Regions from separate parts of the Microbacterium sp. KHB019 genome, predicted to be linked through region 1. Evidence: predicted binding sites of a transcription regulator. Region 1 holds the regulator's gene; each other region holds the start of a gene.
What was found. The regulator LexA, encoded in region 1, represses DNA repair genes until DNA is damaged. The targets are predictions, from matches to a motif close to TCGAACANNTGTTCGA.

Region 1 (9,975 bases):
CGAACCTCTCTTCTCCGCGCTCACGGTGGCGACGTACATAGCCGTCGGCATCGCCGCGCTCATGCTGATCGCCGCGGTCCTGCTCATCGCGACGACCATTCGACTTTCGGCATATGCCCGGCGCAAGGAGATCGGGATCATGCGCCTCGTCGGCGCCTCCAACCGCTTCATCCAGACGCCGTTCATCCTCGAGGGCGTTTTCGCCGCCTTCCTGGGCTCCGTCCTCGCGAGCGGTGCGGTGATCGCGGGAATGCACTTCGGAGTCGAGGGCTACCTGAAGGGGCGCGTGCCGTTCATCACCACCTGGGTGAGCATGCAGGACGCACTCATCGTCGTGCCGATCCTGATCGCGATCGGAGTGATCCTGGCTGCACTCTCCGCCGGCTTCGCGATTCGTCGCTGGCTTCGTACGTAGCATCCGCTCTGTTGTAGGGTGGAGGGCTGGCCGTACGACAGGATGCACAGGAGAGAATCATGCCCAGGGAACGCGGGGAGAAGGTCATCGCGACCAATCGCCGAGCCCGTCACGACTTCAACATCGAGAAGTCGTACGAGGCGGGGCTGGTGCTCACCGGTACCGAGGTGAAGTCGTTGCGCCAGGGGCGCGCGAACCTCTCGGACGGGTACGCGTTCATCAAGGCGGGCGAGATCTTCCTCGACTCCGTGCACATTCCGGAATACTCGCAGGGACACTGGACGAACCACTCGGCCAAGCGCGTGCGCAAGCTACTGATGCACCGCGAAGAGATCCAGAAGCTCGAGCACGCCGTCTCGGCCGGCGGGTACACGATCGTGCCGCTGAAGCTCTACTTCCTCGACGGCCGCGCGAAGGTCGAGATCGCCCTGGCGAAGGGCAAGCGCGAGTTCGACAAGCGCCAGACGCTTCGTGAGCGTCAGGACACCCGTGAGGCAGAGCGCGCCATGCGGCTGCGCAACCGCATGGGGGAGTAGCACTCCTCAGCGGGCGAGAGTTCAGGCCTCGAACCCGAACGCCTGCCCCAGGAACGCGAGCTCTCGCTCGAGAGCGTCGACGATCGTCTCCGCTCGCCGGAAGCCGTGGCCCTCACCCGGGTACAGCACGTACTCGTGCGGGATGCCGCGTGCGGCCAACGCGTCGCGGATGGCCTGCGACTGAGACGGCGGGACGACGCGGTCGTCCTCACCCTGCAGCAGCAGGACGGGCACATCGATGCGGTCCGCATGCGTGAGCGGCGATCGATCGATGTACACGTCCTCGGCATCGGGGAGCGCACCGACGAGCCCGTCGATGTAGTGCTTCTCGAAGTCGTGCGAGTCCTGGGCCAGCATCCGCAGATCCGCCACGCCGTAGCGGCTGATGCCGGCGGCGAAGACTCCGCCTCGCACCAGGGCCGACAGCACGGTCCAGCCTCCGGCGGAGCTGCCGCGGATCGCGATGCGAGCCGGATCCGCCCGGCCGGATGCCGCGAGATCACGGGCAGCAGCGAGCACATCGTCGACATCGACGATGCCCCACTGGTGGTCGAGGCGCTCGCGATAGTCGCGCCCGTAGCCGGTCGAGCCGCCGTAGTTCACATCGAGCACGCCGATGCCGCGACTCGTGTAATACGCGATGGCGGCGGACGCCGCACCTGCGACGTGCGCAGTCGGGCCGCCGTGCACGAACACGATGTATGGCGGCAACTCCTCGGATGGTGCGGATGACGTGGGATTCGCCGGCGCGTAGTCGAAAGCGTGCACCGGCCCGTGGGCGCCGTCGATCGTGAGCTGACCGGCCGGGGGCATCCACGCCTCATCCGTCGCTGCGCCTCCGCGGATGCGGGCGACCTGACCAGAATCCGCGTCGACGCACCACAACCCGGCGTTCACGGTCGCGCCTCCACCCGAGAGCAGCACGCGCGCGCCGGAGACGTCGTCGACGCTGACGTGCGCAGTGGCCGGAACCTCCAGGGGGCGGACGGAGCCGTCGGGGTCGATCACGACGACCTCGTCGGACCCGTTCGTCCGCACCGTGACGATCCGACCGTCGGGGAGCGGCTGATACCACCGGTTGCCGAGCACCCAGAGGCCGTAGCCGGTATCGGCGTCAGCGGGCGCGATCGGCTCCGGCTCCGACGCGCGGAGACCGTCGAGCTTCAGCCGGTGCAGAGCCCAGCGCCCCCCTGGGTCGTCGGCGTAGAGCAGCTCGGTGTCGCTCGCCCATTCCGGTTGCAGGGCCGCTCGCGTGCGCACGTTCGCGAATGCGTCGTCCCCTGACGAGACTCGCAACCACGCCGCCTGCCACGGCATACGGCGTCCGGACCATTCCACCCAGGCGATCCTGGTGCCGTCCGGCGACAGTGCGGGATGCGCGAAGAACGCGGTGCCCTGGATGTGGACGCGGATGGCGGTCTCGTCCGCAGCCGCCGACCCGTCTGTCGGGATCTCGACGATCCCGCGCAGGTGCGGTGTCGCGGTCGCATCCTCACGGACCGCGAGAAGACGACCGTTCTGGAGACGGAGACCGCCGTGGCTCGGGCCTGCGCCGCCCTGGGCGGCGGGTGTGAGCGGCGCGGGCTCTGCGCCCCGTGGCATTCGGTACACCCGCTGGTCCTTCGCATCGACGAAGAACAGCGTGCCGTCGGCATCCGCCGTCCACGCGCCGCCACCGTACTCGTGCACGCGAGACCGGGCGCTCCACGGGGCGGGCAGCAGTGCGTCACCGGTCGAGCTGCGCACGGTGACACGGCCACCATCGGCAGGAATCGATTCGCCCCACCAGATCTCGTCGCCGACGAAGCGGGCGCCGTCGATGCGCGGCGCGGACGAGGCGATGCTCGTCGCCGTGAACGGGGACGACCAGGTCCCGTAGGGTGACGTCGCGTGCGGCTGGGGCATGTCTCGAGCCTATTCGGGACCTCGGACGTCCGCGCCCGGCAGCCGACAACGCAGAAACCGCCCTTCCCGAGAGCGGGAGAGGGCGGTTTCCGCGCTATCGATGGATGCCGCGACGTCAGACCGCGCGGAGCACGGCCACGACCTTGCCGAGCACGACGGCGTCGTCGCCGAGGATGGGCTCGAATGATGTGTTGCGGGGGAGCAGCCACGTGTGGCCGTCGCGCTGCCGGAACGTCTTGACCGTCGCCTCGCCGTCGAGCATCGCAGCGACGATCTCACCGTTCTCCGCCGTGTTCTGCGTGCGGACGACGACCCAGTCGCCGTCGCAGATCGCTGCATCGATCATCGATTCGCCCGAGACCTTGAGCATGAACAGATCGCCCTTGCCCACGAGTTGGCGGGGAAGCGGGAAGATCTCCTCCACCTGCTGCTCCGCCGTGATGGGGACGCCGGCGGCGATCTGCCCAACCAGCGGAACCATCGCCGCGTCCCCGACGGGCGTGCTGGAGTCGGCAGGGTTCTCCCCGCTGGTGCCCGGCAGGTCGATGAGCACCTCCATCGCGCGCGTCTTGCCGGGGTCGCGACGCAGATAGCCGCTGAGCTCGAGCTGCCCGAGCTGGTGGGTGACGCTGGAGAGCGACTTGAGCCCGACCGCGTCGCCGATCTCACGCATGCTCGGCGGATAGCCGTGCTTCGCGATCGACGTCTGGATCACCTCGAGGATGGCCATCTGCTTGGCGCTGAGATTCTTGCGCCGACGAGTGCGAGGCGCCTCGGCGTCGGTGGCGGAGTTGTCGCTCATGGTGGCTCCTTCGTGCGCGATTCCGGGGCTGCTCTTCGAATGTCGGTGGCCCGTGGTGGGGTGTCGTTATCGAAACCGTATCCGAGAAACAGCCGTAATCGGAAGATCTGTTCGAGCGTGTCGGCAGGTGCTGGGATCCGATTTCGAAGAAGTCTTGACAGATGTTCGAATTCGAAGATAAATTCGGAACGTAGCTTCGCATCCATCGCTCCCGGCCGAGCGGTGAATGCGAACGCTACGCCAAAGAGGCAGAGGAGAGTCCCATGAGCACCATCAGCATCGCCGCCCCGTCCATCCGTCCCGCACGCACTGCAACGCGGCTCCGGTTGACGACGCGCGGTCGTCGGGTGCTGGTCGCTCTGGCGGCACTCCCGCTGGCAGTCGGCATCGGCTTCGCTGCGATCAGCGGCGGCTCGGCGATCGCCTCGGGCGAAGCGACCGTGACCGCCAGCTTCGAGACCGTGACGGTGATGCCGGGCGACACGCTCTGGTCGATCGCGGAGTCCGTGGCTCCGTACGCGGACCCGCGTAAGGTGATCAGCGGCATTGAGAGCCTCAACATGCTGGGCGGGCAGTCTCTGCAGGTGGGCCAGGAGCTCGCGATCCCCGCCGAGTACGCCGACTGATCCCACCGTTAGCATGGGAAGGGTGACTGCTTCCCTCGGTGACTTGCCCCTCCGCGACGATCTTCGCGGCCTCACTCCGTACGGCGCTCCTCAGGCTCCACTGCCTGTCGCCCTCAACGTCAATGAGAACACCCACCCCGTACCCGACGAGGTCGCAAGCGACATCCTGGATGACATCGCGGTGGCTCTACGCGAGGTGAACCGCTACCCGGACCGGGAGTTCACGACGCTGCGCGAGGCCTTTGCCGAGTACCTCGGCCACAACCTCGCCCCCGAGCAGATCTGGGCCGGCAACGGTTCGAATGAGGTGCTGCAGCACATCATGCAAGCCTTCGGCGGACCGAACCGCACGGTCTTCGGGTTCGCGCCGACGTACTCCATGTACCCCCTGATCGCGCAGGGCACCGGTGCTCAGTGGGTGGCGGGCCAGCGTGAAGCCGACTACACGATCACGCCGGATGAGGCGGCCGCCCAGGTTCGGCAGGCCGCCCCCGACATCGTCATGCTCTGCTCGCCGAACAACCCGACGGGAACGCCACTCGACCTCGATGTGGTCGAGGCCGTCTACGAGGCGACGAGCGGCATCGTCGTGGTGGACGAGGCGTACCAGGAGTTCGCGCCCCGGGATGCCGTTTCCGCACTCACACTGCTCGAAGGGCGCCCGCGTCTGGCCGTATCGCGGACCATGAGCAAGGCGTTCGCTTTCGCGGGAGCGCGGGTGGGCTACCTCGCGGCCGACCCGGCCTTCATCGACGCTCTGCGACTCGTCCGGCTTCCGTACCACCTCAGTGCACTGACGCAGGCTGCCGCAGTGGCGGCGTTGCGAAATGCTGACATCATGCTCGGCATGGTGGATGAGATCGTCGAGCAGCGCGATCGCATCACCGCGACCCTCGAGGCACTCGACTATCAGCCGCACGAGTCCTGGTCGAACTTCGTCCTCTTCGGTGGTGTGCCCGACCCGCGCGCGACGTTCGAAGCGCTCTACGAGCGCGGAGTGCTGGTCCGCGACGTGGGCATCCCCAACCACCTGCGCGTGACGGCCGGGACCGAGGCCGAGACCACGGCGTTCCTCGACGCGCTGGCGTCGATAGACTCGGGCTCATGAGCGCTTCCCGAACTGCCGAGGCTTCCCGCACCGCGCAGCGAACCCGCAGCACGTCCGAGTCGACCGTCGAACTCGAACTGAACCTCGACGGCACGGGGCAGAGCCGCATCGACACGTCGGTGCCGTTCTTCGACCACATGCTCACGGCGTTCGCGAAGCACTCGCTCACCGACCTCACCGTCCGAGCATCCGGCGACACGCACATCGACGCTCACCACACGGTGGAAGACGTCTCGATCGTGCTCGGCCAGGCGATCCTCGAGGCGCTCGGAGACAAGTCGGGCATCTCGCGATACGGAGATGCGCTCGTCCCGCTCGACGAGGCGCTCGCTCAGGCGGTCGTCGACATCAGCGGCCGCCCCTACCTCGTGCACACCGGCGAGCCCGAAGGATTCGAGCACCACCTCATCGGCGGACATTTCACCGGTTCTCTGGTGCGCCACGCGTTCGAGGCGATCTCCTTCAACGCCGGACTCACCGTGCACGTCCGCGTGCTCGGCGGTCGCGATCCGCACCACATCGCCGAAGCGGAGTTCAAGGCGTTCGCCCGTGCGTTCCGTCAGGCGAAGTCGCTCGATCCGCTCGTCGACGGGATCCCGTCGACGAAGGGCGCACTGTGACTCGCACCGTCGTCGTATACGACTACGGCTCCGGCAACGTCCACTCCGCCGTCAAGGCGCTGGCCGCGGCCGGCGCGGACGCGAGACTCACCGGTGACCGCGCGGAGGCGCTTGAGGCTGACGGGCTGTTCGTCCCCGGTGTCGGCGCGTTCGCCGCCGTTCGGGCGGCTCTGCTCGCGCAGGGCGGCGACGAGATCATCGACCGGCGTCTGGCCGGAGGGCGCCCGGTGCTCGGCGTGTGCGTCGGTATGCAGGTGCTCTTCGAGCACGGCGTCGAACGCGGCCAGAACGTCGATGGCCTCGGCGAATGGCCGGGCACCGTCACCGAACTCAACGCGCCCGTCCTGCCGCACATGGGCTGGAACACGGTGACGCCGGATGAGGGCAGCGTCCTGTTCCGCGGCATCGAGGAGGAGCGCTTCTACTTCGTGCACTCCTTCGCAGCGCAGAAGTGGGAGCTCGACGTCATCGCGCCGTTCCCGGAGCCCAAGCTCACCTGGACGACCTACGGCGAGCCCTTCCTCGCAGCCGTCGAGAACGGGCCGCTCTCGGCGACGCAGTTCCACCCCGAGAAGTCCGGCGACGCCGGCATCCGGCTGCTCCGGAACTGGGTCGACAGCCTCTGATGACGTCGACGTTTTGAACCCTGCATCGAGCCGGGCTACTCTCGGATCTCGTGCTCGCCTTTCGGCGCACTTCACCCACCCGAGGATGACATGAACGACTTCGCGTCCACCCCCAAGCTCACCCTTCTTCCGGCTGTCGACGTCGCCGGTGGCAAGGCGGTTCGTCTGACGCAGGGCGAGGCCGGGTCGGAGACCAGCTACGGCGACCCGCTCGACGCGGCTCGTGAATGGGTCGACCAGGGGGCGGAGTGGATCCACCTCGTCGACCTCGACGCGGCGTTCGGGCGCGGAAGCAACACGGCGATCCTGCGCAAGGTCATCAAGCAGCACCGCGACGTCAACATCGAGCTCTCCGGCGGCATCCGTGACGACGCCAGCCTTGAGGCCGCGCTCGAGAGCGGCGCAGCGCGGATCAATCTCGGCACGGCCGCGCTCGAGAACCCCGAATGGGCGTCCGACGTCATCAGTCGCTACGGCGAGGCCGTCGCCGTCGGTCTCGACGTGCGCGGCACGACCCTCGCCGCGCGCGGCTGGACGAAGGAGGGCGGCGACCTGTGGGAGGTGCTCGCACGGCTCGAGGACGCCGGCTGCAGCCGGTACGTCGTGACCGACGTCACCAAGGACGGCACGCTGCGCGGCCCGAACATCGACCTGCTGCGCGAGATCACCTCTCGTACGCCGAAGCCCGTCGTGGCGTCGGGAGGCATCTCGAGCCTCGACGACATCGCGGCGCTTCGCGAACTCGTACCGCTTGGCGTCGAAGGCGCGATCGTCGGCAAGGCTCTCTACGCCGGCGCGTTCACGCTGGCAGAGGCACTGGATGTCGCCGGCGACTGACGACGCCTGCGGTCACGGTCACGGCGACGGAGACTCCGCGTCGACCGTCGGGGCCGGCGATTCGGCCGGTGTCCCGTGGGAGGGGCGCAGCTTCGAGTCCAACCCGCACTCCGCTGACGACGGCTCGGCAGACCCGGCCCTGCTCGACGCATTGCTCCGCTTCCGCGCGGGTGAGGGCTCGCAGGTCGAGGTCGTCGACGCCTTCCGTTCTGCTCGAGTCCTGATACCCCTCATCGCCGAGAAGGGGGAGGAGGGCGTCGCGCCCAGCGGTCTTGCCGTCGACAAGACCCAGGAGCTGTCCATCGTCACCGTCGCCGCCCCTGATGGGCGCAAGGTCCAGCCGGTGTTCTCATCGGTGACGGCGATGCAGACCTGGGATGCCGCAGCACGCCCGATCCCGGTCGAGGCTGTGCGTGCGGCCCTGGCGGCGTCGTCGGAGGACACCGATCTGATCGTGCTCGATCCGACCGCGGAGACCGAGTTCGTCATCCGGCGCCCCGCCGTATGGGCGATCGCGCAGGGGCACGCCTGGGAGCCGAGCTTCCTCTCACCGGAGGTCTTCACCGCACTGCAGGAGAGCATCGCGCACGAGCTCGCCGTGATCGACATCGCCGTCGCGCCCGGTGACCCGGACGCGCGACTGCGCGGCCCGGAGCTCGTCGTGATCCTCGACCTCGTCGACGGTCTCGAACGAGACGTGCTGGATGCCGTCCTCGCCCGGCTGGCTCAGCGGTGGTCGGCGGATGACCGCATCGCGGTGCTCGCGGATTCCCTCACGGTCAAGCTCCGCCGCGCTGCCTGAGTCAGTTGACCGGCCCGGTCCACTTCTCGCCGGGGCCCTTGCCGATCGGGTCGGGGATCGCGGATGCTTCGCGGAAGGCCAGCTGCAGCGACCGCAGTCCGTCCCGGAGCGATCGGGCGTGCATGTCGCTGATCTCGGGGGCGCCGGCTGTGATGAGACCCGCCAGCGCGTTGATCAGCTTTCGGGCCTCGTCGAGGTCGAGCTGAGAGTCGGGGTCGTCGGCGAGGCCGAGCTTCACCGCGGCCGCGCTCATCAGATGGACCGCTGCGGTGGTGATCACTTCGACGGCGGGGACATCCGCGATGTCGCGCGTGGCGGCCGACGCGGCCTCCTCCTGCTGCTGCCAGCGCTCGTTGCGCTCGTCGTGACCGTGGTCGTGGGCCGGAATCGTCACTTCGCCTTGCCTTCTGTTAGACTGTGCCGGGCTCCGGAGCGTAATGCTTCGGATCGAAAGAGGATTCACTTCCCACCCGCGCTTGCCGTTCAAGGCTACCGGGTCTTGCACTCCGCCGGTTCACGCCGGTAGATCGGATCGTGTCCGATGTTCAGGGTGCGAAGCCGGCGTCTGAATGTCGGCGGGTGGGGCAGTAACTCCTTTTTCGCAGTGCGTCGCAGAGAGCGCCGCGTTGGCTGAATCCCCATCGTCTAAGGAGTTCCGCATCAGCGATCCCCGTACCAATGAGCGCATCCGCGTCCCCGAGGTCCGCCTCGTCGGCCCCGCGGGTGAGCAGATCGGCGTCGTCGCCATCCAGGTCGCGCTCCGACTCGCGCAGGAAGCCGACCTCGATCTCGTCGAGGTCGCCCCGAACTCGAAGCCGCCCGTGGTCAAGATCATGGACTACGGCAAGTTCAAGTACGAGGCTGCCCAGAAGGCGAAGGAAGCTCGCCGCAATCAGGCGAACACGATCCTCAAGGAAGTGCGCTTCCGTCTGAAGATCGAGGCTCACGACTACACGACGAAGCTCAAGCGCGCCGAGGGCTTCCTCAAGGCCGGCGACAAGGTCAAGGCCATGATCCTGTTCCGCGGTCGTGAGCAGTCGCGTCCCGAGCAGGGCGTTCGTCTGCTGCGCAAGTTCGCCGAGGACGTCGCGGAGCTCGGAACCGTCGAGTCGAACCCGACCATCGACGGTCGCAACATGGTCATGGTCGTGGCTCCGCTGAAGAACAAGTCCGAGGCCAAGGCAGAGCAGAACGCTGCCCGCGCCGCGAACAAGCAGGCGGCTCGCGACTCGAAGGTCGAAGAGACCGAGACCGCCGAAGCGGAGTGATCCGCTCCCATTACTCCCGCACTGCGGGTTGACAACGTCGCCTGAGAAGGCGCCACACGAAGGAAGAGAAGATGCCGAAGCAGAAGACCCACTCGGGTGCCAAGAAGCGCTTCAAGATCACCGGCAGCGGCAAGCTGAAGAAGCAGCAGGCCGGCATGCGCCACAACCTCGAGCACAAGTCGAGCCGACGCACCCGCCGCCTCAACCAGGATCAGGTCCTGTCGCCCAACGACACCAAGGTCGCCAAGAAGCTTCTCGGTCGCGGCTGAGCGCCGAACGCACGAATAGGAATACACGAAAATGGCAAGAGTCAAGCGGGCGGTAAACGCCCACAAGAAGCGTCGCGTCATCCTCGAGCGCGCCTCCGGCTACCGCGGTCAGCGTTCGCGCCTGTACCGCAAGGCCAAGGAGCAGGTCATCCACTCCCTGG
Region 2 (9,975 bases), on a different contig from region 1:
CATCGATGACTTCAACAAGGCCGTCCGCGCCGGTGAGGTCGAGGTGCCGGTCGGCAGTGAACGCGTGCTCAAGCCGTACCCGTATCTGCTCGTCGTGGTCGACGAGCTCGCCGACCTCATGATGGTCGCCCCGCGCGACGTCGAGGACTCGATCGTGCGCATCACGCAGCTCGCCCGCGCGTCCGGTATCCACCTGGTCCTCGCGACGCAGCGTCCGAGCGTCGACGTCGTCACCGGTCTCATCAAGGCCAACGTGCCCTCCCGCCTGGCATTCGCCGTGACGAGCGTCACGGACAGCCGGGTCATCCTCGACGCGCCAGGTGCCGACAAGCTCATCGGCCAGGGCGATGCCCTGTTCTCGCCGATGGGATCGTCAAAGCCGTTCCGGCTGCAGGGCGCCTGGGTCGAGGAGAGCGAGATCGACGCCGTCGTCAAGCACGTGACGGCCCAGGCGCGACCCGAGTACCGCGCTGACGTTCAAGAGGCGATGGATCCGGCGAAGAAGAAAGAGGTCGACGAAGACATCGGCGACGACCTCGAGGTGCTGCTCGCCGCGGCCGAGCTCGTCGTGTCGTCGCAGTTCGGCTCGACGTCGATGCTGCAGCGCAAGCTCCGCGTCGGCTTCGCGAAGGCGGGCCGCCTGATGGACCTGCTCGAATCCCGCGAGATCGTCGGGCCGTCCGAGGGGTCGAAGGCGCGCGACGTGCTCGTGACCGCCGAGCAGCTGCCTGCGGTGATGGCGAAGCTCCGCGGGCAGGATGCCCCGGCTTCTGCCGCGCCCGCTGCCCCTGCTGCCGCTGCTGCGGCCCCGGCTGCCGAGTCCGTCGACTACGGGCGCGATCCGATCGAGGCGCAGTTCGACGGGAAGCCCGTAGTCGACGAGGACCAGGGCGATGAAGACGCCTGGGGTCTGACGGGTCGCGATTGATGGCCATCCCACGGCAGTTGCCGAACGCGATCACGATCGCCCGCATCCCGCTCGCCGTCGTCTTCTTCGTGCTTCTCCTGCTCGGCGGCACGTACGGGGCCGAGGACGTGGTCATCCGCTGGGTCGCCGGCGCCCTGTTCGTGCTGGCGATCTCGACCGACTGGGTCGACGGATACCTTGCGCGCAGGTACGACATCGTCAGCGACTTCGGCAAGCTCTGGGACCCGATCGCTGACAAGCTGCTCACCGGTGCCGGATTCGTCGGACTCGCCATCCTCGCGGAGTGGCCCTGGTGGGTCGTCATCGTCATCCTCATCCGCGAGTGGGGCATCACGGTGCACCGCTTCATCGTCGCCGGCAATCACATCGTGGCTGCGGCGTGGATGGGCAAGCTCAAGACCGCATTCCAGGGTGTCGCGCTCGGTTGGTGGCTCCTGCCGCTGCATCAGTGGATCGGCATGGACTGGTGGACCGGCATCGGCATCGTGCTGATGTACGCCACCCTCGTGCTCACCGTCGCAAGCGGCGTCGACTACGTCATCTCGCAGGTGCGCGGATCTCGCGCAGACCGAGCATGAGCGAGGCCGCACGGCTGATCGCGGCGCTGACCGCGCGTGGTTGGACGCTCGGAGTGGCCGAGTCCCTCAGCGGCGGAGCGCTCACGGCTGAGATCGTCTCCGTACCGGGCGCCTCCGCTACGCTGCTGGGCGGAGTGGTCGCCTACGCGACGCCGGTGAAGGCGTCTCTGCTGGGCGTGGATGCTGCCTTCCTGGACGAGTACGGACCTGTGCGCGCCGAAGTCGCCGCGCAGATGGCGATCGGCGTGCGGACAGCCGTTCAGGTGGATGGTCGCCCGGCGGACATGGGCATCTCGACCACCGGTATCGCCGGACCGGACTCGCCGGACGGACAGCCGGTCGGTACCGTCCACATCGCCGTCGCGACGTCTGACGGCGTGCGCACCGAGGAGTTCCGTTTCGCCGGCGATCGGGCAGCCATCCGTGCCGAGTCGGTTGGCGCAGCGATCGCAATGGCACTGGCGACGCTCGGGGAATAGCCGACCGGAGGTTCGCGTTCTCACACATGTGTCGTTCTCAACGAAACCACAGCGTGAAACGGTAGCGTTTTCAGCAGGGAGTCGCGTTAGACTGGCGATCCGCTCGGAGGAGACTCCGGTGACGCGAATGGAGAGGAGGTTCCGATGATTCTTGTACGGCAGGAAATCGGCGATGTGCTGAGGGACTTCCGCCTGCAGAAGGGTCGCACGCTTCGGCAGGTCGCGAGCAAGGCCTCGGTCGCGCTCGGATACCTCAGCGAAGTCGAACGCGGCCAGAAGGAAGCATCCAGCGAGATCCTCGCCTCCGTCGCAGAAGCGCTCGACGTTCCCATCTCCATGATCATGCGTGAAGTGGGCGACCGCATCTCGGTGCTCGAGGGCATCCAGGTCTTCCCCGATGTGGTTCCCGACGACCTCGTGGCGTCGGTCGAGCCCGAGCTGTCGCTGCACTGACGCGACGACGGATTCTGAGAGCGGATGCGACGAAGCGAGTTTCTTCGTGCGGTCGAAGATGAGTTCGGTGCGCGTGCCGTCGCGATCATGAACGACCTGGTGCTCGGCGCGGTGGGGAACCGGACCGCCGCTGAGGCCCTCGATGCCGGTGTTCCCCCGCGCGACATCTGGTTGGCGCTCTGTGCGGAGACCGACGTCCCCGCCGAGCGCCGCTACGGTGTCGGACGGCTGGAGCCGCGCCGCCGCTGAGCCGACGCGCGGCCGGATCGGCGTGTCGTCGAAGATGTGTTCGAAGTGCGCGTATCGTTCTGCACAAGTGGTTTGGACGTGCTGTCATCCACTGTTCGTGGAGTTTCCGACGCGATGTCGGAGGTGCCTCTTACGGTGATCACAGGCCGAAAAGCCATACGCCTTGTCGGAGAGTGCGCCCCAGCCGGGGCGGCCGCGACAGCCTACAGGCGGCACCACGCGAACACATGAGGAGCACGTCATGCCAACCACCGCAGACCGCGAGAAGTCTCTGGAATCAGCTCTCGCCCAGATCGATCGGCAGTTCGGAAAGGGCTCGGTCATGCGACTGGGCAGTGATGAGCGCGCGCCTGTCGCCGTCATCCCGACAGGCTCCATCGCCCTCGACGTCGCCCTCGGCGTCGGCGGTCTTCCGCGTGGACGAATCGTGGAGATCTACGGCCCTGAGTCGTCGGGTAAGACGACGCTGACCCTGCACGCGATCGCCAACGCACAGCGCGCCGGCGGTATCGCGGCCTTCATCGACGCCGAGCACGCGCTCGACCCCGAGTACGCCAAGAAGCTCGGTGTCGACATCGACGCGCTGCTGGTGTCTCAGCCGGACACGGGTGAGCAGGCGCTCGAGATCGCCGACATGCTGGTTCGATCCGGCGCCATCGACCTCATCGTCATCGACTCCGTCGCGGCCCTCGTGCCGCGCGCCGAGATCGAGGGCGAGATGGGCGACTCGCACGTGGGTCTGCAGGCGCGCCTCATGTCGCAGGCGCTGCGCAAGCTCACCGGTGGCCTGAACCAGACCAACACGACCATGATCTTCATCAACCAGTTGCGCGAGAAGATCGGCGTGTTCTTCGGCTCCCCCGAGACCACCGCCGGTGGAAAGGCGCTGAAGTTCTACGCGTCGGTCCGTATGGACATCCGTCGTATCGAGACCCTCAAGGACGGCACCGACGCGGTCGGAAACCGCACGCGCGTCAAGGTCGTCAAGAACAAGATGGCCCCGCCCTTCAAGCAGGCCGAGTTCGACATCCTCTACGGTGTCGGCATCTCACGCGAGGGCAGCCTGATCGATTTCGGCGTCGAGCACAGCATCGTGAAGAAGTCCGGCTCCTGGTACACCTACGACGGCGATCAGCTCGGACAGGGCAAGGAGAACGCCCGCAACTTCCTGATCGCGAACCCCGACATCGCGCTGACGATCGAGACGCAGATCAAGCAGAAGCTCGGCATCGGCGGTGCCGCGGCGGCCGAGGCCGCACCGGCTGCTGACGAGCTGGCTCAGCGTCGCCCGGCCTGATGACTCAGGATCACGATGACGGGGGCGTGGACCGCCTCGCCCCCGTCATTCCCCTCTTCGGCGACCGTGTCGTTCGGGCTTCCGCATTGCCTGCCACCGATGCGATCGAGGAGCCGACCCAGACCCCGGCGAAGCGCTCTGTCATTCATGAGCAGCATGCACCGGCTGTCTGGTCGGGGGAGCGCGTTCCCGACCAGACAGCGCAGAAGGCAGAAGAGGCACTGGTTCGCAAGCTTCGCGCGCGCTCGCTGTCGATCTCCGAGGCCAGAGGCGTGCTCCGGGGCCACGACCTCAGCGCCGCGGCCGTCGACGACATCATCGACCGGTTCTGCGAACGCGGGTACCTCGACGATGCGCTCCTGGCGGAGCATCTGGTGATCTCCGGTGTCGAGCGCAAGGGACAGGGGCGAGTGGCGCTATCCCGAGCCCTGGCGCAGCGCGGTATCGCACGCGATGTCATCGATACTGCGCTCGGCGACCTCCCGGATGATGACGCCGACCGGGCCCTCGAGTTCGCGCGGACGAAAGCGCGGTCCCTCTCCCGCCTCGACTTCGACACGGCACTGCGTCGACTCATGGGGCAGCTCGCCCGTCGCGGCTACGGAGGCTCGGTGGCGATGTCAGCCGCGCGCACGGCGTTGACCGAAGCATCACTGGGCGCTCGCCCCTCCGGAGTGCGATTCGTCGACTCGGATTGATCGTCAGCATCCGCTCGTAGAATGAGAGCACCATGACTATTCCCCGCAGCGAACCGACGATCATCTCGGCATCCTCTGCAGCCGTCGACGCCGACGGCCGCCGGCGAACGTACGAGGTGCGCACCTTCGGATGCCAGATGAACGTGCACGACTCGGAGCGTCTTTCCGGGTCTCTCGAGAGCGCCGGGTATCTGCGCGCGGATGCCGGCACAGAGGCCGACGTCGTCATCATCAACACCTGCGCTGTACGTGACAATGCAGCCGGCAAGCTCTATGGGACGCTCGGCCACCTCGCGTCGGTCAAGCGTCGCAAGGACGGCATGCAGATCGCGGTCGGCGGGTGCCTGGCCCAGATGGACAAGGACGCCGTGCTCGACAAGGCGCCCTGGGTCGACGTGGTCTTCGGAACGCACAACATGGGCTCGCTGCCGGCTCTCCTCGAGCGGGCCAAGCACAACGGCGACGCCGAGCTCGAGATCCTCGAGTCTCTCGAGGTCTTCCCCTCGACGCTTCCGACCAAGCGCGACTCCGCCCACAGCGGCTGGGTCTCGATCTCCGTCGGCTGCAACAACACCTGCACGTTCTGCATCGTTCCGAGCCTGCGAGGCAAAGAGAAGGACCGCCGGCCGGGCGACATCCTGAACGAGATCCGCCTCCTCGTCGATGACGGAGCCATCGAGGTCACCCTGCTCGGGCAGAACGTCAACTCCTATGGCGTCGAGTTCGGCGATCGTCAGGCCTTCAGCAAACTGCTGCGAGCCGCTGGACAGATCGATGGGCTCGAGCGCATCCGGTTCACGAGCCCTCACCCCGCGGCGTTCACCGACGACGTCATCGAGGCCATGGCCGAGACGCCGTCCGTGATGCCCCAGTTGCACATGCCGCTGCAGTCCGGCAGCGACCGCATTCTCAAAGCGATGCGACGCTCGTATCGCAGCGAGAAGTTCCTCGGGATCCTCGACCGCGTGCGTGAGCGCATGCCGGACGCGGCGATCTCCACGGACATCATCGTCGGTTTCCCCGGTGAGACGGATGAGGACTTCGAAGACACCCTGCGCGTCGTGGAGCAGGCGCGGTTCGCGAACGCCTTCACCTTCCAGTACTCGATCCGCGAGGGAACCCCCGCAGCGACCATGGAGGACCAGGTTCCCAAGGAAGTCGTCCAGGAGCGCTACAACCGTCTGATCGCCCTGCAGGAGCGCATCTCCCTCGAAGAGAACGAGAAGCAGGTCGGCCGCGAGGTCGAGGTGCTGGTCTCCGTCGGCGAGGGCAAGAAGGATGCCGAGACGCACCGCCTCACGGGTCGCGCTGAGGACAACCGGCTGGTGCACTTCGAGGTCACACCGGGTTCGGACCTGCCGCGCCCCGGCGACGTCGTCACGGTCACGATCACCCACGGTGCGCCGTTCCATCTGCTCGCCGATGACCCATCCGGCGCTCCGCTGCGCATCCGTCGCACCCGTGGTGGCGACGCGTGGGATCGCGCGCAGACCGAATCCTGCGGTGTTCCTGCGCCGGCGGGCGAGTCTGGAGCGCCGCGCTCGGTATCCCTGGGTCTTCCCGCGCTCCGCGTCGGTGTCTAGCTCCAGCGGGGCTGACAGCCGCGTCTGGGCCATCGTCGGCGCGACCGGCACCGGCAAGAGCGACCTTGCACTGTCGCTCGCTGAAAGGCTACGCGACGAAGGCAATCCGGCGGAGATCGTGAATGCTGATGCGATGCAGCTGTACCGCGGCATGGACATCGGCACGGCGAAGCTGTCCGTCCCCGACCGTCGCGGCATCCCGCATCACATGCTGGACGTCCGTGACGTCACGGAGGACGCCGCCGTCGCCTGGTACCAGCCCCTTGCGCGCGCCGCCATCACAGATATCCATGCCAGAGGCGGCGATGCGATCCTCGTCGGCGGGTCCGGCCTCTACGTGTCCAGCGTGATCTTCGATTTCCGGTTCCCACCGCGTGATCAGGCCGTCCGTGAGCGTCTGGAGCGCGAGCTCGATGAGCAGGGTGCTGCGGTGCTGTTCGCGCGGCTGCGCGAGGCGGATGCCGCGACAGCGGCCCGCGTCGACCCGAAGAACGGTCGCCGCATCGTCCGCGCGCTCGAGGTTCTCGAGCAGGGCTCCCAGACGCATGGGGCGGCTCTTCCAGACGAACCGCAGCTGTGGCATCCGAACACCCGCATCCTGGGTCTGCATGTGGAGCGTGCTGAACTGGTCGAGCGGCTCGACCGCCGTGTGGGACAGATGTGGGAAAGCGGGATGATCGACGAGGCTGAGCGACTGCGCGCCGCCGGCATCGAGAAGGGCACGACGGCGCCGCGGGCGATCGGCTACGCGCAGGCGCTGGCGCAGCTCGCGGGTGAGAAGAGCGAGGCAGAAGCGATCGCTGAGACGCAGGCGCTCACGCGCCGATATGCCCGGCGTCAGGTGTCGTGGTTCAAGCGCTACCCCGAGATCGAGTGGATCTCTCCGATGTCCGACCCCCGTGACATTCTGACGGGATGACGACCCACTACTACACGGCCAGCAGCCTGGACGGATTCATCGCCACCAGCGAGAACTCGCTCGACTGGCTGCTCAAGCAGGACATCGACGACAACGGGCCGATGGCGTACGACGGCTTCCGCGCGATGCTCGGTGCGATGGCATTGGGGGCCACCACGTACCAATGGGTGCTCGATCACGAAGGCGCCTGGCCGTACACGCTCCCCACGTGGGTTTTCACGCATCGTGAGCTGGCGGTCCCCGATGACGGTTCCGTACATCTGACGCAGGCCGACGTGCGCGACGTCCACGCCGCCATGGTCACTGCGGCCGACGGCGACGACCTGTGGATCGTGGGCGGGGGCGATCTCGCCGGTCAATTCGCCGACGCCGGACTCCTGGACGAGGTCTGGGTGCAGTACGCCCCGGTGACCCTGGGCAGCGGAGCGCCGGTCCTGCCTCGAGCCCTCGATCTCGAAGTCATCGACATCGCGCGCAACCGTGCATTCATGTGCGGTCGCTACCGGGTGCTGAAGTGAACGGCGCCGGCAGCGGGCATCCCTAGACTGGAAGCATGGTCGCATTCACCAAGGGGCACGGCACCGGCAACGACTTCGTGATCATCCCCGATGCCGATGGTGAACTCGATCTCACCGTCGAACAGGTGGCGGCGCTGTGCGACCGGCACTTCGGCATCGGCGCAGACGGCGTGCTGCGCGTCGTGCGTTCGACGGCGATCGCCGAGGGTGCGGCAGCGCTGGAAGAAGAACCCGCCGCGGAGTGGTTCATGGATTACCGCAACGCCGATGGCTCGATCGCCGAGATGTGCGGCAACGGAGTCCGCGTCTTCGCGCATTATCTCGTCAGAGCGGGGCTCGCGACGATCGAGCCCGGCACGACGCTGCCGATCGGCACCCGTGCGGGCGTGCGCGACGTCACAGCGAGCGCGAACGGGTATCAGGTGGACCTCGGTCGGTGGCGGCTGTCCGGCGACGATTCGCTCGCCAACGCCCGTGGTCTCGACGTGCCCCGCCCCGGTCTCGGCATCAACGTCGGCAATCCCCACGTCGTGGTCGCACTGGCTTCAGACGAAGAGCTCGCCGGGCTCGAACTCGAGTACATCCCCGAGCTCGAGCCGGCCCTGCCCGGTGGTGCGAACGTCGAGTTCGTCGTGCCGGGGGAGCCGCTCGTCCGCGACGGCATCGGGCACGTGACGATGCGCGTCTTCGAACGCGGTGTCGGCGAGACCCTCAGCTGCGGTACCGGTGTCGCAGCGACGGCCCTCGCCGTCCGGTACTGGGCCGGAGACCGCGCGCCCGACAACTGGCGCGTCGATGTCCCGGGCGGCACTCTGGGTGTGCGGATGTTCCCAGCAGAAGACGGCGAGCACGTCGCTCTGTCGGGGCCGGCCCAACTGGTCTACAGCGGTAACGTCGATCTCGTCTGAGAAATGCTCGCTCGTCCCCGTGCCGGGCATCGAGGACGCGCTCGATCGGATCCCCTGGACGACGTGTGGGGCTTCGAGCGGATCACACGCGAAGCTTCGGCGTACTCTCGGGATCACGGCTCTGTATTCTCGGTTCGAAGGTCGAATCTTCAGCGCCACAGAAGTAGCGGCCGGCAAACCGGCACCGGACCTTTTCCTCCACGCGGCCGCACGTCTCGGTGTGTCTCCGGATCGCTGCGTCGTTGTCGAAGACAGCCGTTTCGGAGGTGTCCCACAGCTGTGAGTCTCTCTGTGACACCGGATGCGGCGTAGGCAGGAGACATCGTTCACGATGGATCGCATGAGCAAGCAGATCCGCTTCAACGCCTTCGACATGAACTGCGTCGCCCACCAGTCCTCGGGCATGTGGCGGCATCCTCTCGATCAGTCAGCGCGATACAAGGAGATCGGGTACTGGACCGAACTCGCGCAGCTGCTCGAGCGCGGCCACTTCGATGGTCTGTTCATCGCGGACGTGCTCGGCACCTACGACGTCTACGGCGCGTCGAACGAGGCGGCGATCCGGCACGGAGCGCAGGTCCCCGTCAACGACCCCATCCTGCTGGTCAGTGCCATGGCGGCCGTCACCGAGCACCTCGGCTTCGGAGTGACCGCCGGTACGGCGTACGAGCACCCGTATCCGTTCGCGCGGCGCATGACCACGCTCGACCACCTGACGAACGGCCGCGTGGGCTGGAACGTCGTCACCGGCTACCTGCCCTCCGCCGCCCGCAACATGGGACACGACGACCAGCTCGAGCACGATCAGCGCTACGACGTCGCCGACGAGTACCTCGAGGTCACCTACAAGCTGTGGGAGGGCTCCTGGGAGGACGACGCGGTCGTCCGCGACCGCGAGTCCGGTGTGTTCACCGATCCGGCGAAGGTGCACGAGATCGGGCACCACGGCGAGCACTTCACCGTTCCGGGCATCCACATCTCGGAGCCGTCGCCTCAGCGCACGCCGGTGATCTTCCAGGCCGGCGCCTCGCCGCGCGGCATCGCGTTCGCAGCGGGCAACGCTGAGGCGATCTTCGTCGCGGCTCCCACCAAGACCGTGCTCGCCGGGACGGTGAAGCGCATCCGCGACGCTCTCGAAGCCGCCGGTCGCGACCGCTACTCGGCGAAGATCTACACGCTGCTCACGATCATCACGGACGAGACGAGCGAGAAGGCGCACGCCAAGCACGAGGAGTACCTGCAGTACGCCAGCGACGAGGGCGCGCTCGTGTTCATGTCGGGCTGGATGGGCATCGACCTGTCGCAGTTCGACCTCGACGAGCCGATCGGCAACGTCAAGAGCAACGCGATCCAGTCCACCGTTGC
Region 3 (9,975 bases), on a different contig from region 1:
TTCGGGAACGCGCGGTGCACGGCCTTGTTCTGCACGAGCAGGTGCAGCTGGCTGAGGACGCGCTCTCGGTGATCGTCCTTGCCGAGGGAGTCATCGCGCCAGAACGCGGAGTCCTTGATCATCTCGCGCGCCGTCCGACGCGTGTCGGCCCACGTTCCGAGCAGCAGGTCTTCGACGCGCTTCACATCGATGCGCGGGCTGGTGTCTTCGGTCTTCTGCGAAGTGCGGACGGCGGCGTCGACCATGGTGTTCCTCTCAGAGAGAAGTAAGGATGCTTCAACCGTAGGACTCCTCCAACCAGGATCCAACGCGCCTGTATGGTCCCTCCAACCGTTCTTGCGGGCGTGGCACAGGTGGGTTGTCGCGAGCCGACAGGTTGTGGGCGTTCGGGGCGTGCTTGCGCGGTGCGGACTTCGCGATGGGAGAAGAGTTTCGCGGCTGCTCACGCCGCGGAGCCGGCGAACTCCTTCTTCCATCGATCCGGCCGCGGCCCGGAGGGCCGAGACCGCGGCGTACGGTGGAGGGGTGGGCATGAGATACCGGACACAGGCGAGCAACCGTGACGGCGGAGTCGGCGTCAGCAGCGTCGCGGGCGGCATGAGTGTCGCGGTGGCGTCACCGCTGAACCCGGATCGCGATCCGGAGGCGAGCAACCCGGAACAGCTGCTCGCCCTCGCGTGGGCGACGTGCCTGAACGCCACAGCGCGGGTGTTCGTCACGCGCAAGCAGCGCACCGCCGTGCGCGTCGAGGTCGAGTTGCACGATGCGTCCGATGGGCCCGGCTACGAGTTCCACGTCGACGCGTATCTGTCGGTGGAGGGGGCGGATGCCGCGGAGACCGAGCACGTGCTCGCCCAGGCACACGCCCGCTGCCCCGTCTCGAAGCTGCTGAAGGATGCCGCGACCGTCGCCGTGCACGCGGAGCCGCACTCGGGTTGACATCCCGCGGGTCGAAACCTCCGCATCCCCGCCACAGCTCAGTTCGCGGCGACCACCGAGAGGACGGCGTCGCCGTACGCCTCGCGCTTCTTCTCACCGATGCCGGTGATTCCGTCGAGATCCCCCATGGATGCCGGGCGCAGCTCGGCGAGCGCCCGCAGGGTCGCATCGCCGAACACGATGTACGCCGGTTTGCCGATCTCGCGGGCTGTCTCGGCTCGCCACGCCCGCAGCGCCTCGAACAGCGAGCGGTCGCCTTCTGCCACGGCATCCGATGCGGCCGACGTCTTACGAGCGCGACTGCCCCCGCTGACCCGCCCCATGGTGTCCTTGCGCAGCGGCACCGGGGTCTCGCCCTTCAGCACGCCGCCCGACGCCTCACCGGGAGCGAGGGTGCCGTAGTCGCCCTGGGCGACGAGGATGCCGCGTGCGAGCAGCTGCCGCACGACGCTGCGCCAGTCCTGATCGGAGAGGTCGGCGCCGATGCCGTAGGTCGCGAGCCCGTCGTGCTTCTGTTGGCGGATGCGGTCATTCGAGGAGCCGCGCAGGATGTCGATGAGGTGCCCGGCGCCGAAGGCCTGGTTGCGCTCGCGCTTGAGCCGGACGATCGTCGAGAGCAGCTTCTGCGCCGGGACGAGGCCGTCGAACGTCTCCGGCTTCTCGAGGCAGGTGTCGCAGTTGCCGCACGCGCCGGAATTCTGGCCGAAGTAGTTCAGCAGGTTCTGGCGGCGGCACTCGACTGTCTCGCACAGGGCGAGCATGGCGTCGAGATGCTGCCCCATCCGCATCTTGAACGTGCGATCGCCGGGGCTCTGATCGATCAGCCGGCGCTGCTGCACGACATCGCCGAGCCCGTACGCCATCCACGCCACTGACGGCTCGCCGTCACGGCCGGCGCGACCGGTCTCCTGGTAGTACCCCTCGACGGACTTCGGCAGGTCGATGTGGGCGACGAAGCGGACGTCCGGCTTGTCGATTCCCATGCCGAACGCGATCGTGGCGACCATGACGACGCCGTCCTCACGAAGGAACCGCGACTGGTTCGTCGCTCGCACCTCGGCGGGAAGGCCAGCGTGATACGGGAGCGCGTCGAAGCCCTGAGCGGCGAGATAGCTCGCGGTCTGCTCGACGGACTTGCGGCTGAGGGCGTAGACGATACCGGCTGCGCCCTCGGGCATCGAGCGGATGAAGGACACCAGCTGTTTGCGCGGATCGACCTTCGGCACGATCCGGTACTGGATGTTGGGGCGGTCGAAGCTCGCCACGAAGTGCTGGGCGTCGTCCAGGTTCAGACGCTCGGTGAGCTCCTTGTGCGTGGCGCGGGTCGCCGTGGCGGTCAGCGCCATGCGCGGCACCCCGGGGAACCGCTCGCCGAGGTCGCCGAGCGCGAGGTAGTCGGGGCGGAAGTCGTGGCCCCACTGCGACACGCAGTGCGCCTCGTCGATCGCGATGACGCTGAGGACACCGCGCTGCAGCAGGCGGGTGGTGGCCGGCGAAGACAACCGCTCCGGCGCGACGTAGATGAGGTCGAGTTCGCCGGCGAGATACGCGCGCTCGACTTCGGCGCGCTCGGAGGCCGCCTGCGTCGAGTTCAGGTACGCGGCGTTCACGCCGTTGGCGCGCAGGGCGTCGACCTGATCGTGCATCAGGGCGATGAGCGGGCTGATCACGAGCCCCGTGCCCTCTCTGACGAGCGCCGGCACCTGGTAGGTGATGCTCTTGCCGCCACCGGTCGGCATGAGGACGACGGCATCCCCGCCGCCGATCACCTGCTCGACGATCGCGGCCTGGTCACCGCGGAACGCGTCGTAGCCGAAGACCGTGTGCAGCGCCTCGGCGGCGGTCGCGTAGCGCGACGGCGTCGCTTCCTTCTGGGCGGATGCCGGCACGGCGGCCGCAACCGGAGTCGACGGGCCGTCGCCCCAGTCGAGGGGCGGTTCGTAGCCGGCGCCCTGCGGCTCCCAGTCCATGTCTTCGGGTGGTGGGGCGTCGTCCCACGGAGCATCCGGCCAGGGCAGATCCTCGTACGGGTCACGGGGTGACCGGCCATCGGGGTTCTGGGGCATCCCTCCAGCGTAACGACCCGCGCCGACACAGGCGGATCTAGGGTGGGGATAGAGCAAGGGAGCAGCCATGACCGACGAGCCCACTGTCACCCGCAACGCAGACAACTCGCGCTACGAGATCCACATCGGCGACGTACTCGCCGGGTTCGCCGAGTACAAGGAGCGTCCGGGCGAGATCCTGTTCGTGCACACCGAGCTCGATCCGGCGTTTCAGGGCAAGGGCCTGGCGCCGATCCTCGCCGCGCAGGCGCTGGCGGATGCCGTCAGCTCCGGTGCGACGATCGTCCCGTACTGCCCGTACATCGCCCGCTATCTGAAGCGCAACGAGGTCGAAGGCGCGACGATCCGCTGGCCCCAGCTTCCGGACGACCCGACCGCGGCGGCGGAATGATCGGCCGGCGCAGCATCCTGCTCGAACCGCGCGAGGTGCCCCTCGGCGGCGTCCGGGCGATGAACGTGCTGCGCACACTTCCCAACCGCGACATCCCGACCGTCGGTGCGTGGTGCTTCCTCGACCGGTTCGGGCCGGATGAGGTGCGCATGCGCGTCGAGCCGCATCCGCACATCGGCCTGCAGACGGTCACGTGGCCGCTGGTCGGCGAGCAGCGCCACCGCGACTCGGAGGAAAACGACGTCACGCTCAGGCGCGGCCAGCTGAACCTGATGACCGCCGGCGACGGCATCTCGCATTCGGAGTACTCGCTGGGCGACGGTCCGGCGCCGCTGGATGCCCTGCAGTTCTGGGTGGTGCTGCCCGAGTCGGCGCGGCACGGCGGGCCCGGGTTCGAGCAGCATACGTCGCTGCCTGCGGTGACTCTGCCGGCGGCTTCGGGAGAGGACGCCACCGCGACCGTCGTGCTCGGCGAGTTCGCCGGCGTGCGCTCGCCCGCGACGGTGTACACGCCGATCGTTGGCGCAGAGATCGCTCTCGCCGCCGGCAGTCGGGTCACTCTGCCGCTCGATGCGGCGTGGGAGCACGCCGTCGTCCTGGTCGACGGCGACGTGGCGGTCGCTGTGGACGCTGAAGACGACGAGCGGATGCTGTCGCACAACGACATGCTCTATCTCGGCGACTCCCGCACGTCCGTGACGGTGTCGAGCGAGGCCGGCGCGCTGATCTTCGTCCTCGGCGGGGAGCCGTTCGAGGAGGACCTCGTGATGTGGTGGAACTTCGCCGCCCGCACGCATGATGAGATCGCGCAGGCGCGCTCGGACTGGGAGACGCCGGATGCTTCGGCCGCACGATTCGGCCGCGTCGTGAATCACGGCGACGAGCGCATCCCAGCGCCCGAGTTGCCCCACGTGACCCTGAAGCCGCGGCGGCGGCATATCTGACGAGGTCGCTCGTTCTTCTGACTCAACGGAATGTCCACGCTGCATCTCGCTGCGGCAACGCGTCGGCGTTCAACTCACACAAGCCCAGCGCGACATCCGACCGAGGGCAGATTGCACGGAGACCAGGCCTTTTCGCGCCGAAACGATCACATTTTCCTCTTGTCAATCTCGTACGTATGTTCTAAACTGAGTACATGGCAACGCTCAGCCCGACTACTCAAGCAATCGAGGATTCCCTCGTGCTTCAGGGCGAGCTGCTCGACGAGTGGGTCGGCGTCGGCGCCCGGATCGGAGCGCTGGAAGCGGAGCGCGTAGAACTGCTGGCGCGACGCCTGGATCTGCTCGCGCAGGACCGGTTGGCCGGTGACGAGATGGCGTTCCGGTCGATGTGCGCCGAATACGCCGCGGCCGGGCATCTCTCCCCGTCGACGTTCGCCGCCCACATCACCGCAGCGTGGATGCTGGCGCGTACACTCCCCGCGACGTTCGAGGCCCTCCGCGCCGGAACGATCAGCAAGCGTCACGCCGATGTCATCGTGGCCGCAGCTCCGAAAGTGTCCGGGGATGCCGACGCCGACCGCATCCGGGCGGAGTACGAGGATCGGGTCGTCCCGTTCGCCGAGCGGGAGACCCCGGCCCGCACCCGGGCTGCAGCGCGCGAGGTCGCCGCAGCCGTCTTCCCCGAGGGCACCGTCGAGCAGCACCGGCGGGCCAGAGGCGACCGCGCCGTGGCCGTCAAGCCCGACGGCGAAGGGATGGCGGTGCTCATCGCGATCCTCCCCGAAGTCCTCGCCTACGCGATCCACGACCGGCTCACGACAATGGGCAACGAGGTCATCCAGTCACGCCCGAAGGGCCAGCGCCGCCCCCGACGCTCCACACTCGAGAAGATCCGCGCCGAACGCGAGACCGCGCTCGCGCAGCAGGAACCCTCCGGCCCTCCCCCGTCTGACGCCCTCGAAGACGAGCTCCTGCGCAGGTTGGAACGCGAGTTCGACGAGACCCCGCCGTGGGAGGACAGCGGTGACGCGGCCGCCACCGTCGCCGCGTCCATTCCGCCGACCCACATCGACGACGCCTACATCGACCGCTTCGACCAGTCCTGCCCGACCGGCGATGACGACGACATCACAGCTTTCTACGAGTCCACGCCGACGCACGACGGGTACGGCCCGCTCGAACACGACACCCGCACCCTCGATCAGCTGCGCGCCGACCTCCTCGCCGACATCCTTCTCACCACAACCCCCTCCAGCGTCACGGAGACGTCGCTCGAAGCGATCAAGGCAACCGTGCAAGTCACGATCCCCGCCTCAGCCCTCAGCAGCAGGGAGGACGCAAGCGACGACAGCCTCGCGCTCCTCGACGGCCACGGCCCCATGACCACAGACGCCGCCCGGATCCTCGCCGGCCACGCCACCAGTTGGGACCGCGTCTTCGTCGACCCCCGCGGCATGGTGGTGGAGACGGACAACTACGTCCCGACGGCGGGGATGAAACGATATCTGCGCGCCAGGGATCAGCACTGTCGCTTCCCCGGATGCCGCGCGCCCGTGCACCGCTGCCAGAACGACCACAACCACGACCACGCCAAAGGCGGACCGACAGCACTGGACAACCTCGCCCTGTTCTGCACCAGCCACCATCCGCTCAAGCATCCCGACGTGGATGATCGTGATCGATGGTCCGCGAAACAGCTCGATGGCGGCGTCATCCTCTGGACCAGTCCGCTCGGGCGCACGTACACGGACGAGCCTCCGCTGCGTGTGATGTTCGTCTGACTGCACCGTTCGCCTGAAGACACTGAGAGGGCGCCCCGCGCCGAAGCACGAGGCGCCCCCGTGACAGCTACTCCGCGTCCACCGAGACGATCGTCCGCACGTCGGAGTCGCCGTACTGCACGACACCGAGGTAGCGCGTACCCGCGGTGAGACCCGACCAGCTGAGGTCATAACTCGTCTGTTGACCCTGAACCGCAGCCAGCGGGTTCGGGGTCGCCGTGAACGCGCCCTCACTGGACGAACCGACGTTGGCGTAGGTCATGTCCCACGTCATCGGCGCACTCGTCGAGTACACGTTCGCGACGACGAGATACGTGCCCTGCGCCGGGGTCGGAACAGTGACCTGCTCGTCAGCGGATGCGGTCGCCGACTGCCACATCTCGTAGTACCGCAGATCATCCGGTGCGACCACGCGGTAGACGGTCAGGTCGAGGTCGCTGCCCTCGTCGTCAGACGAATCGAGATCGAAGCGCGACAGCGTCGTGCCCTCCGGCACGTCCACGATCCACGCGACGTCCTTGTTCGCATCGCCCGAGTTCTCATCGCCGGAGTGACCTGGCACCGGGTGGTCCGGATCGGCGAGCAGCGTGAACGGCGTCAGACCCGACAGGTTCAGCGGCAGTTCGCCGTCGACACCCGGAGTGACCTCGACCGTGGTCGAACCGTCGACGCCTGTTCCTGCGACCTCGGCCGGAGCATCCGCCGTCACCGGGAAGACCGCGATCGGCGAGCGCACCTCGCCGGCCTCACCGGTCCAGGTGAGCGAGCCGGTCGCCCACTGCTCGACCGGCGCCGACGCGTTGTCGAACGTGACCGTGTACGTGGCCGTCTCACCCGCTGCGCCGAACGACAGCGTCGACGGCTCGACCGTGACGTTCACCCCAGGCACATCAGCACTCGCGGTGTACGTGCCTGCAGCAGTGGACGTCACCGTACGGGTGACCGTCTGAGCGCTGGCCAGGGTGCCGATGGAGATCGATGCCTGGTTGAGATCGCTGCCGTCGATCGGCTCGACGCCGTCGAACTCCGCCAGCCCCTTGCCCTCGAGGAACGCCGCCCAGTCGGCCACGCCGTTGAGGTACAGCAGACCCGGCTCGAAGAACCTGGTCGGATCGACCTGACCTGCACCCTGCGCGAACGGGTCGGTGTTCTTCGACCCGTCTGCGTTCACGGTGTCGTACGCGGTGGTCATCATCGCGGACTTCACTTCAGCCGGCGACGCGGTCGGCCGCTCGCCGAGGTACAGCGCGCCGAGACCGGCGATGTGCGGTGACGCCATCGACGTGCCCGACAGGATGCCGAAGGTCGGCTTGTCCTTGCGAGCGTTGTTGGTCGCGGCGAGGATCGCCACGCCAGGAGCAGCGATGTCGGGCTTCATGACATCGCTGCCGTCGGCGTGCATGGGACCGCGGCTCGAGAAGCCCGCGATCTGCGGCACCGGCGTCGTCTCATCAGTCGTGTTCTCGCCGGTGAGCGTGATCGGTCGATCTGCTCCACCCTGCACATACGCGAGGACGGCCTCGCGGTACGCGGACGACAGGTGCACGGTCGGCACGACGTGGAAGTCGTTGTCGAGCGAATCGGCTTCGCCCGGCACGTTGACCAGCACCATGCCCGCACCGCCGGCATCCTTCACGACCTGCGACTTCTCCACACGCGCGTTGACGCCACGGTCGCAGACCACGATGTGCCCCGAGACTTTCGCGGGGTCGAGCGTTCCCGGCATGCAGAGTCGCGCGTCGACTGCACCTGCGGCCGCCGCGTCACCCGCATAGATCGACGGACCGGTGACGGTCTTGCCGAACGGAACCGAGACGGATGCTCCGGCCTGCGCGAACCCGTCGAAGCTGACGGTTCCCTCCCACGTCGGGATCGTGGATGCCGCAACCGTCGTGTACCAGGGCGACGCGTGGTCGGCGGTTACGGCATCCGGACCGGAGTTGCCAGCGCTGACGGACACGAACACACCGGCGGCCGCTGCGTTCAGGAACGCGATGTCGTCCGGTTGCAGAACCGATGTGGCTGCGCCTCCGCCGATCGAGTAGTTGATGACGTCAACCCCGTCGGCCACGGACTGGTCGATCGCCGCGATCAGGTCGCTCAGCGCGCAGATGTCATCCGTCGTCACCAGCGGGTCGGGCCCGACGTAGCAGGCCTTGTACGCGGAGATCCTGGCGGCCGGGGCCACACCGGAGATCGTCCCCAGCTTCACGCCCTCGACCTGCGCCTTGACTCCGAAGACTCCGGCGGCTGTGCTCGCGGTGTGCGACCCGTGGCCGTCGCCGTCGCGCGGCGAGAGGTAGTCGTACTGGAAATCGAAACCGGCCGCCGCGGCCCCCGTCGAGAAGTACTGTCCGCCCACGAGCTTGGTCGTGTAGTCGTGCTTGTCCCAGTCCTGACCGCCGACGATGGCGCTGCGGAACTGCGTGCCGTCCGACTTGTCGAAGTAGACGTAGGAGCCGTCGCTGTACGGCTCCCCCTTGCTCTTCCTCGGTTTCTTCTTCAGCTTGTCGCCGTCGAACGAGGGATGCTCGGGGGCGATCCCGGTGTCGATCACACCGACCACGACGCCCTCGCCGGCCTTCTTCACGCCGCCAGTTGCCTCCCACATGCCGCCCTTGCCGCGCTTGTCGTCGCCGTGCCCGAGGAAGTCGGTCGAGGACTGCGCATCGGGGTGCCGGATCTCGTCGGGGAACACCCCGAGCACGTCCTTCGACGATCGCAGCGCGTCGACCTGATCGCCGCTGAGGTCGGCGCTGAAGCCGTTGAGCGTCACCTGGTAGGTGACGTCCGGCGTCACGCCCTCGGCCTGAGCGAGCTTGCGCTGCTCGTTCTCCAGGTGCGCGACGTACTTCTGCGAGTCGGCGGAGTGCGCGTCGAGCGGCTTGCCCGGATTCGGCTTGGTGCGCCGAAGGCCCTTCGTGTCGCCCTCGTAGGTGGCCAGCGGATCGGCCTTCATGACGACGATGTAGTGGCCGGGCGTTCCCTCGACGGGTGCGGGGTGCGTCACCTCCTCGACGCCTGCGTAGCCTGCGGTTGCCGAAGTCCCGATGACGAGTGCGGCGAGTGTGACGCCCACTGTCAACCGGAGGGGTGATCGACCCATGTATCTGCTCCGATGATCCTGCACGGCCTCGTTGCCGCGCCGTCGCTCAACCTAACGCCGGAGCGCACAGGGGCACCATTGGCCGTTCCGCCAGAGGCGATCCGACCTATGGCCGGTCGGCCCGCTCCGGATCGATCAGTTCGTGCGGGACGGATCGACGAAGCCGCCGCTGTGCACCAGGCGCACTTCGACGCCACCAGCTCCGCGAATCGCCGGGTTGGTGCCGGCGATGGCGAGCGCGGCATCCCAGCCGTCCGCTTCGATGATGTAGACACCCGCGACGACCTGAGGGCTGTCGACGAACGTCCCCTCCGCGACCCCGTCGGCCCTGATCGAGCGGGCCAGGTCTCGAGGCGTGAAAGCCCAAGCGGCGGTCATCACGCCGGCGGCGGAGAGCTCATCGCCGTGTCCGTTGGGCTCGGCCAGATCCTCGTCCGTGGCGTCCAGCGCGTGGGCGGAGTCGTCGGAGTAGATCAGGACTGCGTACTGCGGCATCGGAGCATCCATTCGGTCGATCGGGATCAGAGCCTATACCCGCTCCGGAGTGTGCAGCCGGGCGAGATAGCGGTCGACGCGCGTCGGCGTGCCGCGGGTGTCGAGCAGCGAGACGCCGATCGTCGTGGCGGTCGCGAGCGGGATCGTCCACGCCGCCGGCTGGGCGAGGAACGGAGCCGCGAGACCCACCCCGTCGACGGCCGCGTACACGATCAACGACAGCGTGCAGGCGACCCCGCCGGTCACCATCCCG

Region 2: a site for LexA is predicted at 2,716-2,731, ahead of recA (recombinase RecA). Genes of this name have one in related genera too.
Region 3: a site for LexA is predicted at 4,509-4,524, ahead of KHB019_RS08005 (HNH endonuclease signature motif containing protein). Genes of this name have one in related genera too.

The regions. Positions count from the first base shown of each region.
Region 1 is NZ_JBBDHF010000003.1:343,079-353,053, forward strand. It holds gene ftsX (permease-like cell division protein FtsX) at 1-415, shown strand, start outside; gene smpB (SsrA-binding protein SmpB) at 475-951, shown strand; gene KHB019_RS12945 (S9 family peptidase) at 973-2,856, opposite strand; gene lexA (transcriptional repressor LexA) at 2,972-3,658, opposite strand; gene KHB019_RS12955 (LysM peptidoglycan-binding domain-containing protein) at 3,922-4,284, shown strand; gene KHB019_RS12960 (histidinol-phosphate transaminase) at 4,298-5,392, shown strand; gene hisB (imidazoleglycerol-phosphate dehydratase HisB) at 5,389-6,012, shown strand; gene hisH (imidazole glycerol phosphate synthase subunit HisH) at 6,009-6,638, shown strand; gene priA (bifunctional 1-(5-phosphoribosyl)-5-((5-phosphoribosylamino)methylideneamino)imidazole-4-carboxamide isomerase/phosphoribosylanthranilate isomerase PriA) at 6,729-7,475, shown strand; gene KHB019_RS12980 (SseB family protein) at 7,459-8,277, shown strand; gene KHB019_RS12985 (DUF1844 domain-containing protein) at 8,279-8,665, opposite strand; gene infC (translation initiation factor IF-3) at 8,904-9,545, shown strand; gene rpmI (50S ribosomal protein L35) at 9,617-9,814, shown strand; gene rplT (50S ribosomal protein L20) at 9,846-9,975, shown strand, end outside.
Region 2 is NZ_JBBDHF010000001.1:635,960-645,934, reverse strand. It holds gene KHB019_RS03230 (FtsK/SpoIIIE family DNA translocase) at 1-928, shown strand, start outside; gene pgsA (CDP-diacylglycerol--glycerol-3-phosphate 3-phosphatidyltransferase) at 928-1,506, shown strand; gene KHB019_RS03220 (CinA family protein) at 1,503-1,985, shown strand; gene KHB019_RS03215 (helix-turn-helix domain-containing protein) at 2,130-2,438, shown strand; gene KHB019_RS03210 (DUF3046 domain-containing protein) at 2,463-2,687, shown strand; gene recA (recombinase RecA) at 2,929-3,984, shown strand; gene KHB019_RS03200 (regulatory protein RecX) at 4,071-4,682, shown strand; gene miaB (tRNA (N6-isopentenyl adenosine(37)-C2)-methylthiotransferase MiaB) at 4,715-6,265, shown strand; gene miaA (tRNA (adenosine(37)-N6)-dimethylallyltransferase MiaA) at 6,258-7,184, shown strand; gene KHB019_RS03185 (dihydrofolate reductase family protein) at 7,181-7,702, shown strand; gene dapF (diaminopimelate epimerase) at 7,738-8,610, shown strand; gene KHB019_RS03175 (HAD-IA family hydrolase) at 8,498-8,893, shown strand; gene KHB019_RS03170 (LLM class flavin-dependent oxidoreductase) at 8,951-9,975, shown strand, end outside.
Region 3 is NZ_JBBDHF010000002.1:326,110-336,084, forward strand. It holds gene KHB019_RS07980 (acyl-CoA dehydrogenase family protein) at 1-245, opposite strand, end outside; gene KHB019_RS07985 (OsmC family protein) at 532-939, shown strand; gene recQ (DNA helicase RecQ) at 978-3,005, opposite strand; gene KHB019_RS07995 (GNAT family N-acetyltransferase) at 3,073-3,396, shown strand; gene KHB019_RS08000 (pirin family protein) at 3,393-4,340, shown strand; gene KHB019_RS08005 (HNH endonuclease signature motif containing protein) at 4,535-6,121, shown strand; gene KHB019_RS08010 (S8 family peptidase) at 6,189-9,227, opposite strand; gene KHB019_RS08015 (YciI family protein) at 9,363-9,722, opposite strand; gene KHB019_RS08020 (sodium/solute symporter) at 9,756-9,975, opposite strand, start outside.